One region of the Oricola indica genome, then DNA from elsewhere that is predicted to be linked to it. Evidence: riboswitches for the same ligand, from Rfam matches in the RefSeq annotation. Region 1 holds a riboswitch; the other holds the start of a gene.
What was found. Region 1 has a riboswitch for glycine ahead of ACQK2M_RS03635 (D-amino acid dehydrogenase). Riboswitches for the same ligand answer to the same signal wherever they lie in the genome.
Positions count from the first base shown of each region.

Region 1 (4,855 bases):
CCGGCTGCCGCCATCAGCGCGCCGCCGAACAGGCGCATGAAAGCACCGATGACAGTGCGCACGCCCGGGTCGAGATCCTGCCAGGCCTTGCCGGTAACCTGCTGATGATAGGGAAAATAGGTTTTCGCCAACAGGAGCTTCAGCGCGAAGGCGAAAGTTCCGAGCGTCGCCAGCGCGAAGAGCGCGATTGAAACCGTTTTCATGTCTGTCCCCTCCCGGTGCGCGACTGGTCACGCTACGGAAGGCTAACACGAAAAAGACCTCCGGGCCTATGGCCCGGAGGTCCGCATATCAGGGATATCGCGAGGAACCCGGCTGCAATCAGGAAACCGACTTGAGGCGCTTGCCTTCGGGATCCTTCTCGACCGTCTTGGCGATGTCCTTGGTCCATGCGGACACGGCGGGTACGCGGCTGCGGTCGACGCGGTAGGCGAATTTTTTGGCGACGTCGACAACCTCGTCGAGCAGCCCTTCCTCCAGCGTGATCGGGTCGAGGCCGAGGCCGAGGAACTTGTCGTTCTTCACGATCAGGTCGTTCTCGGCGGCCTCCTTGCGCGGGTTGGGCAGGTAGGCGACTTTCGCACCGGTCATCTTGGAGATCATCTCGGCCAGGTCGCGGACCCGGTGGGTCTCTGTCATCTGGTTGAAGATCTCCACCTTTTCGCCGGCCTTCGGCGGATTGTTCAGCGCGATCTCGATGCAACGCACCGAATCCTGGATGTGGATGAAGGCGCGGGTCTGGCCGCCGGTCCCGTGCACCGTCAGCGGATAGTCGATGGCGGCCTGGATGAGGAAGCGGTTGAGCACCGTGCCGTAGTCGCCGTCATAGTCGAAGCGGTTGATGAGCTGCGGGTGTTTGCGGGTCTGCTCGGTATGGGTGCCCCAGACGATGCCCTGGTGCAGGTCGGTGATGCGCAGCCCGTCATTCTTGGCGTAGAACTGGAACAGCAACTGATCGAGGCACTTGGTCATGTGGTAGATCGAACCCGGATTGGACGGGTAGAGGATCTCCTGGGAGACCGTGTCGCCTTCCAGCGTCTCGATGCCGACCGGCAGGTAGCCTTCCGGAATCGCGGCCCCGATGGTCGAGTAGCCATAGACGCCCATCGTGCCGAGATGGACGAGATGCGCGTCAACGCCCGTCTCGACCAGCGCGTTCAGCACGTTGTGGGTCGCGTTGACGTTGTTGTTGACCGTGTAGTTCTTGTGGCGGTCGGATTTCATCGAATAGGGCGCGGCGCGCTGCTCGGCGAAATGGATGATCGCGTCCGGCGTGTGTTCGACGAGCCACTGTTTGAACACCTCGTAGTCGCGGGCGAGGTCGATCAGGTGGAAATGGATCTTGCGGCCGGTTTCTTCATGCCAGATGCGCGTGCGCTCCTGGATGGAGTCCATCGGCGTCAGGGACTGAACGCCCAGTTCGGTATCGATCCAGCGACGCGACAGGTTATCGACGATATGGACTTCATGGCCCTGGTCGCTGAGATGGAGCGCGGTCGGCCAGCCGACGAAGCCGTCGCCGCCGAGAACTGCGATTTTCATGGGTATATTCCTGATTCCTGACGTCGTTGATGCCTGATAAAAGCGTTTTGTGACAGAAATGAAAAGCGGCTGTCACATTTCTCCGCCTTTAACAGGATTTCGTTGCGAAGGCGCGGGTTTTGCGATATGCGGCGACCAAGTATCGCACGGGAGAGACCGGGTCCACACAGGAGCCGGCGCCGAAGGAGCAACCGCCCCGGAAACTCTCAGGCAGAAGGACCGTGCGATCGGCAACAATCTGGAGAGTGGCGGCTTGCCGCCCACCGAAGGAGAAAGCCCGAGCCGGACGGTCCGGCCAGCGGCATCCAGCCAAATATGGCGGAGCCCTGGGCAAAGCTCTCAGGTTCCTGACAGATGGGGTGCGAGCCGAAAAAGCGCGCGAAGCGCCGGTTCGCCATGGTCATCTGAGAGGAACCGACATGACCCGAATAGCAGTCATTGGTGCCGGCATTGCCGGAACGACTTCCGCATGGTCGCTGATCCGCCGCGGCTACGACGTTACCCTGTTCGACCGCCAGCGTTACGCGGCGATGGAAACAAGCTTCGCCAATGGCGGCCAGCTATCGGCGTCCAACGCCGAAGTGTGGACCCACTGGTCGACGGTGCTCAAGGGTCTGAAGTGGATGATGCGCAAGGATGCGCCGCTTCTGTTCGACCCGAAGCCCGGCTGGCACAAGCTGTCCTGGGTCGCCGAATTCATCGCCAGCATTCCGCACTATGAGCGCAACACGATGGAAACGGTGCGTCTCGCCCTGGCCGCGCGTGGCCATATGGAGCGGATGGCGCAGGAGGCCGGCATCGAGTTCGACCGCGAAAAGCGCGGCATCCTGCATGTGTATCGCGATCGCAAGGGTTTCGATCACGCGGCCAAGGTTTCGTTGCTCTACGCCCAGGCGGGTCTCGACAGGCTTCCCGTTTCGCCGGACGAGATGCGGCGGATGGAACCGGCGCTGACCGGCGATTTCCATGGCGGCTTCTACACCGAGACCGATTCGACCGGCGATATCCACAAATTCGCGACGGGCCTCTCGGACGCGGTCGGGCGGTCAGGCGGGCGCTTCGTCGGCGGGGCGTCGGTGACGCGTCTCCAGCGCGATCCCGACGGCGTGACCGTGTGGTTCGAACAGGGCGGTGAACGCCACGAGGAACGCTTTGACGGCATCGTGATCGCCGCCGGCATCGCCAGCCGGGCATTCGCCGCGCAACTGGGCGACCGCGTCAACATCTATCCGGTCAAGGGATACTCGATCACCGTCAATCTCGACGGGGCCGAGAGCCGCGCCGCCGCGCCGTGGATCAGCCTGCTCGACGACGACGCCAAGATCGTCACCAGCCGGCTCGGCGCCAACCGTCTTCGCATCGCCGGAACCGCCGAATTCACGGGCGAGAACCGCGACATTCGCGCTGACCGGATTCGCCCGCTGACGCAGTGGTGCGAAACGATGTTTCCCGGCGTGAGCACGGAAAATGTCGTGCCGTGGGCCGGCTTGCGGCCGATGATGCCGAACATGATGCCGCGTTTCGGACGTGGGCGTGCGCCGCGCGTCTTCTACAACACCGGTCACGGCCATCTCGGGTGGACCTTGTCGGCCGCGACCGCCGAGGCGGTGGCGGACGTTATCGGAAACGACCTTCCGAGTGAAGGCCGCGCGCCGTTCTTCCGTCCGGTTCTGGTCGCCGCGGAATAGCGCAAAGCCGCATTTCAGCCCGCCGGACACGGTTCGGCGGGCGTTTGTCACCCTAACGTGACTTTCTGTTGAACCGGTGAGTGCCTATTCTCGGGGTCATGAAGGGAATGGGTGGCATTCGGTGAAACGGTCTTTCGCGATAACGGCAATTGCCGCAAGTCTTCTGGCACTGTCTCCGGCGGCCGCGCCGCAGGCGGATGAAAGTGTGCAGAAGCCGCTCGGGGTTGTCGAGCTCTTCACCAGCCAGGGCTGCAATTCCTGTCCGCCCGCCGATTTGGCGCTCGCCAAGTTCGCGGCGCGCGACGATGTGGTCGCCCTGGGCTACCATGTCGACTATTGGGACTATCTCGGCTGGCAGGACACGCTGGGTTCGGACGCCAATACACGACGACAATACGAATATGCCGAAGGGCTGAACCGTCGCGGCGTCTACACGCCGCAGGCGGTCATCAATGGCCGGTCGCATACCAATGGCGGGCATTACCGGGAAATTTCCGAGATGATGGCCCGCGACAAGGACCGCGGGCTCGGCCTGACCGTCGGACTGAGATTCGAGGATATGGGCGACCGCATGCGGGTGAGCGCCGAGGGCGCGCCGACCGGCGGCGACAAGATCCATCTCGTTCTGGTCTATTTCGTCCGGCAGGCGGATGTCGCGATCGACCGCGGCGAGAATGCCGGCAAGACGATTTCCTACGTCAATGCCGTCACCGATTACCAGACCATCGGAATGTGGGAGGGCGAGGCAATGACGGTGGATATTCCGCGGTCGGAACTTGCCGCCAAGAATGCCGATGGCTGCGCCGTCCTGCTCCAGAAAACCACGAAAGGCGGCCGTCCCGGTGCGATCATAGGCGCAGCCATCCTTCCCCGCCAATCATCCTGACGCTTTTTGAGCGATTATCGGCAGATCGCGAAAGCAAGGTACGGACCGGTGCGGTGTGGCATCGGGGGGCTGGGGGGCTAGAGGTTTCCAATACCTCAACCGAACCGGTCCTTCGGTGACAAAGCCTAGCGCCGTGAACCGGCTGCCACCTACCTTGCTAGTTGCGCTCCCCGAAACTTGTCGCGGAACACAATCGGCAACACCCAAAAATTCATCCGCAATCCGGGCCGAGTTGTGTCTCAACTGCGGCGAAAAGGTGTCAGGGATTCACTGATCGGAACACGATGTTCCAAACTGTGAGCGAAACGGCAAGAAATTGTTAAGGATTTGAAATCGGTTCTGTGATGCGATTTTTCGTTCACGCCCTTGCAACCACGCCAAAACACGGCAAACTTCCCATACGAACCAGCGGGAGAAGGAATGTCCGAGGACGAAATATCAAAGGGCGCGGTCCGGCTACGGGAGGAGAGCACGGATCGGGGCGAAAAGGTGGTTCCCCTCCCGACGGCCGCGACAGGCCGGCAGGCCTTCGAAACAGTCCGTTTCGACCGCCGCGAACTGGACCAGATCCTGAGAATCTACAGCCTGATGGTGGGCGCCGGCGAATGGCGCGACTACGCCATCGACAGCCTGAAGGACCGGGCAGTATTCTCGGTCTTCCGGCGGGCGTCGGAAAGTCCGCTTTACCGCATCGAGAAAAACCCGAAACTGGCGCGCAGACAGGGCGCCTACAGCATCG
Region 1 covers NZ_OZ245747.1:690,525-695,379, forward strand. The annotation lists gene ACQK2M_RS03625 (hypothetical protein) at 1-203, opposite strand, end outside; gene ACQK2M_RS03630 (NAD-dependent epimerase/dehydratase family protein) at 322-1,542, opposite strand; glycine riboswitch at 1,680-1,774, shown strand; gene ACQK2M_RS03635 (D-amino acid dehydrogenase) at 1,962-3,230, shown strand; gene ACQK2M_RS03640 (DUF1223 domain-containing protein) at 3,436-4,116, shown strand; gene ACQK2M_RS03645 (DUF2794 domain-containing protein) at 4,537-4,855, shown strand, end outside.

Region 2 (4,855 bases), 2.9 Mb from region 1:
TCGTGTCTGTGTGATTGCCATACACACCTTTTGTATCCGGCCATGAGGCGACCACGGCTGCGGTGTTCCCGCCGATCTCATCTGCGATGGTCATGCCAAGCGCGTGGCAACGAGTCCGGACGACATCGAGTGTCTGCGGATGCGGTTCGCCGACAAAGACGATCTCGCGCCGCTTGTCGCGATGATGGCGCAACGCCACGCCGACGGCTTCCGTCACCGCCGTCGCCTCGTCCAGCAGCGAGGCGGATGCGACGGGCAGGCCGGTCAATTCCGCCACAAGCGTCTGGAAATGAAACAGGAGTTCCAGCCGTCCCTGGCTGATTTCCGGCTGGTAAGGCGTATAGGCCGTGTACCAGGCCGGATTCTCGAACAGGTTGCGCTGGATCACCGGCGGCACGTGGCATCCGTGATAGCCTTGGCCGATGAAGCTCTTCATCACCGTGTTGCGTGCCATCATGGCTTGCAATTCGCCGAGCGCCTGCGCCTCGCTCGCGGGCTCCGGCAGGTCGAGCGGGCGATCGAGCCGGATAGCGGCCGGCACGGTTTCGGAAATCAGCGTCTCAACGGACGGTATGCCGATCTTCGTCAGCATGGCGCGGATATCCGCCTCGGACAGGCCGATATGACGGCGGTCGAATGCGCTTGTCACGGCGTTCATGGCGATCCTCAGTCCAGCGAGTTCTTGTAGGCGTCGGCGTCCATCAGGCCTTCGAGCTGGCTTTCGTCGGCGATGCTCATCGTCCACAGCCAGCCATCGGCCTCCGCAGCCGAATTGATAAGACCGGGCTCGGACGTCAGCGCCTCGTTGACGCTCTTCACCTCGCCATCCACCGGCGCGTAGACATCCGATGCCGCCTTGACCGATTCGACCACCACCAGCGCGTCACCTTTCGAGACACTGGCTCCGGGCGAGGGCAGTTCGACGAAGACGAGGTCGCCGAGTTGCTCCTGGGCATGTTCGGTGATGCCGACGGTCGCCACGCCGTTTTCGACGCGGATCCACTCGTGGTCTTCGGTGTAATAGGTGGTGCTCAAGGGTTCATCCTTTTTGGCTGCGTTTGACGATGAAGGGAAGTTTGGTCACACGCATCGGCACCTGCCGTCCGCGGACATCAGCGGTAACCTCGGAGCCGGGCTGAGCGAGATCTGTGCGCACATATCCCATGGCGACGGGGTGCTCGACGGAAGGGCCGAACCCGCCCGAGGTGACGCGTCCGGCGGGTTTGCCGTCGCTGTCGGTCAGAATTGCTCCGGCGCGCACCGGTTGCCGGCCCTCGGCTTGCAGCCCGACGCGCTTTTCTTCCGGGCCGGAGGCGTGGATTTCCGCCAGCCGTTCGGCGCCGATATAGGAGCCACCCTCGCGCAGGCTTTTCGGAACAGCCCAAGTCAGTCCCGCGCTGATCGGGTCGGTCGATTCGTCGAGATCGTTTCCGTAGAGGCAAAGACCGGCCTCGAGGCGCAGGCTGTCGCGCGCGGCAAGGCCGATCCATTCGACGCGTTCGTCCATGACGAGATTGTCGGCGAAGGCTTCGGCCCGGTCATGGGGCAGGGCGATCTCGAAACCGTCCTCGCCGGTGTAGCCGGAGCGCGTCAGAAACCAGCCGGGCCGCGGCTCCATCCCGCTCATGAAGGACATTCCGGCGATGTCGAAGCCGGAATCGGTCATGACCTGCGCCGCGTCCGGCCCCTGTAGCGCCAGAAAAACCCGGTCGAGTGCTTCGATCGTCGCATTCATGTCCTGGAGCGCATCGCGCATCCAGGCTTCGTCCGCTTCGGCACGCGCCGCATTGGCGACAATCATGAAGCGGTCGTCGGCAAGGCGGGTGACGATCAGGTCGTCGAGGATTCCTGCGTCGGTGTTGAGCAGGAAGGTATATTTGCTCGCCCCGATGGGGTGTGAGCCGGCCTCCACCGGACAGATTTGGGCAATGAACGCTGCGGCGTCGGTGCCGGCCACCTCAAAAAGCCGCATATGGGAGATGTCGAACAATCCGGCATGGGTCCGCGTGTGCAGATGCTCCTTCATCACGCCAAGCGGATAGGAGAGGGGCATGGACCATCCGGCGAACGGGCCGAATTTCGCGCCCGCGCGCTCATGCAGCGTGTGAAGTGGCAGTTGTTTCGGCGAATCGCTCTCGGTCATCGGCACCCTTTCCGTCAGTCAGCACGACCCGGCCATCGGCGATGGCGGGATGTGCCCCTCTGTCGGAAGCCTGAGAGACTCGCATTCCCGGAACTCTGTCGGGAACACTTACACCTTCGGCGCGGGGCATTTGCCCCGACTTTCCAGAGTGCCTTGATCAGTCAGCGGTTCTTTTTGCCTGAGAGATTTCGGGCGATTTCCCCTTCGGCGGCCTTTCGGCGCTCTCCCACTGACGGACCGGGCCGAAACCCGTGAGCTGTTTGGAGACTAGCGCGGGGAAAGGTGCGTGTCACGCCGATTCCGTAGACAGGGCTCCAATCGCGTCGACTGTATGAAGCGCGCAAAAAAAACCCGGCGGTTGCCCGCCGGGTTTTCATCAACTGACTTGCGTCAGACGATTAGAACGAAGCCTGGAAGCGAAGGAAATTGCTCCAGCCCGTGGCGTCGTCAAGTCCGCCCGGAACGGCAGAGCGATTAGCGTCGCGGAAATCCCAGTACTGGACGCTCGCCTTGACCGCGAGGTTGGCTGCCAGAGCGTAATCGAGCGTGACGCCGGCTTTCCACATGCGGTCGTCAGATTCGCTGCCGAACTCGTCGTTGCGCCACTGCCTCCAGGAGAAGCCCGGAGTAACGGTCAACTTGTCGCTGACCTGGGCCGCATAGGACGCCTCGGCGACCCAATGCAGGTGACCATCGTCGCCCGGATCAGGGCTGTCCGACGTCGCGGTGGCGTACATGGACGTTCCCGTACCGGCCACGTTGCCGCCCTGGTTCCAGGTGAAGCGGCCCTGCAGTGCGCCCGGCCCGATATCGGCCGAACCGCGAACGACGACGCCGCCCAATTCCGTGCCGAGATCGTAGTAACCGACCACGGTCGCTGAGATGGCACCCGATGAGAAGCCGAGCATGCCGGTCACACCGAACTTGGCCCCATCTTCACTGTCCCACACATTGCCGAGATCCGCGCTCTGGTCGATCGACGCACCGAAGCTGATCGCACCGGCAGTGCCGGAATACTGGATCGAGTTGAACTTGTTGGTCAGGCCGTTGGAGTCGGTTTCGCCGTTGATGCCGTTGTCCAAGAAGCCACCGAAGTAACCCATGGTCAGGCCAGCGAACGAGAGCTTCACGACGTCGAGGTCAACATCGCTGCCACCGGGAGTTTCGAACTCGACATAGGTTTCGATCGGGCCGATCTCGCTGTCGGTCCAGGACGAGATGTTGAACTGGCCGGTCGAAGCGAAGCCGATCTTGCCGGCATCTTCCGCGGTCGTGCCCCATCCGTCCAGAGCGCCATTATCAAAAGAGTCCGACGTATGGTTAATCTGGAAACGGGCCCAGCCTGCGATCTTCAGGCAGGTTTCGGAACCCGGAATGTAGAAGTAGCCGGCACCGGCCGCGTCGCAGACGCGGACGTATTCGACCATCTCCGGTTCCGGAATGATCACGGCGTCGGCAGCGCGAGCGCCGGAGACAGCGACGAGGGCCGCTGCGGAGCCGAGAAGTAGGCTCTTGATTTTCATTGTCTGACCTCCAGTCAAAGTTTCGACGGATCAAAGGTGCCAATGCTCTATCAGACGGGTTGCCCCCAAACCGGCATTAACAACTTCACCCCATGGTTGAAAGATCGACGAACTTCGCCCATCCCGGAGCGTAATACACTCTCCTCAGGATTGCGGGGCAAGCTGTTTCGGTCTGCAAATTTTGGATTTTCGAAGGTTTGAGATGCGCTGTTGCCCGAAAGACACAGAATTGGCCGATTGCGAGGTCTTGTAATGAGATCTTGCCATTCCGATGGACGGTTCGCGCCTTTGAGGGCGCTGGCTTCCACGCCGGTAGATCTTTGCAAGTTTGCCGAATCGGCCCGAATCCGGGACTCGGTCCGGAGGGAATGCGCTCTTTGAATCTAGATTGAGGCTCCTGCGCCAACTGGTGGCGACAATCCGCTCGGCATTCTGTTAATGCCTCTCGATGTCGATTGTGCCCGATCTGATTTCTTCATTATCAAAGGGCGAACGAAAGAGAGGCGTCATCTGCGGCATTAATAAAGAGGCATCTTTGATCGCCTCGTCGCTCGACTGCCGTTTCGAATCGAATCGTTTTCGAACTTTTTCGTCTGACAAATTATCTGTTTGTTAGGGTTTGTCGGGATTCCGGCGCTTTTGCGCGGATGCGCCTGCGAAAGCCGTGTCATTTCTGCAACATCACCCTAGGGAAGATGTGCCGGCCCGCATTTTCAAGGCCTTGGGCTGTTGCGCCGGATTCTGCTTTCGGTATTTATCGTTGCGAGAGTTGGACATGAAAGTGTGCTTCTTTCGAACCAGGGGATGGGACAGGTCGCTGTCCTTCAGCTAAATACCCAGACCCGTTTTTAACTTTGACTGGAGGTCAGACAATGAAAATCAAGAGCCTTCTCCTCGGCTCCGCAGCGGCTCTCGTCGCTGTCTCCGGCGCTCGCGCTGCCGACGCTGTGATCATCCCGGAACCGGAAATGGTCGAATACGTTCGCGTCTGCGACGCGGCCGGTGCCGGTTACTTCTACATTCCGGGTTCCGAAACCTGCCTGAAGATTTCGGGCTGGGCACGTTTCCAGATCAGCCATTGGTCTGATGACGGCGGCATGGACGGTGCTGACTCCGATTGGGGTATCACGGACGAAGATGCAGCCAAGATGGGCTTCTCATCGACTGGCCAGTTCGCTCTTTCGTCCTG
Region 2 covers NZ_OZ245747.1:3,548,979-3,553,833, reverse strand. The annotation lists gene gcvP (aminomethyl-transferring glycine dehydrogenase) at 1-658, opposite strand, end outside; gene gcvH (glycine cleavage system protein GcvH) at 667-1,035, opposite strand; gene gcvT (glycine cleavage system aminomethyltransferase GcvT) at 1,040-2,143, opposite strand; glycine riboswitch at 2,299-2,382, opposite strand; gene ACQK2M_RS17845 (porin) at 2,542-3,666, opposite strand; gene ACQK2M_RS17840 (porin) at 4,539-4,855, shown strand, end outside.
Region 2: it holds a riboswitch for glycine, as region 1 does, so the genes downstream of both, gcvT (glycine cleavage system aminomethyltransferase GcvT) here and ACQK2M_RS03635 (D-amino acid dehydrogenase) in region 1, are expected to answer to the same signal.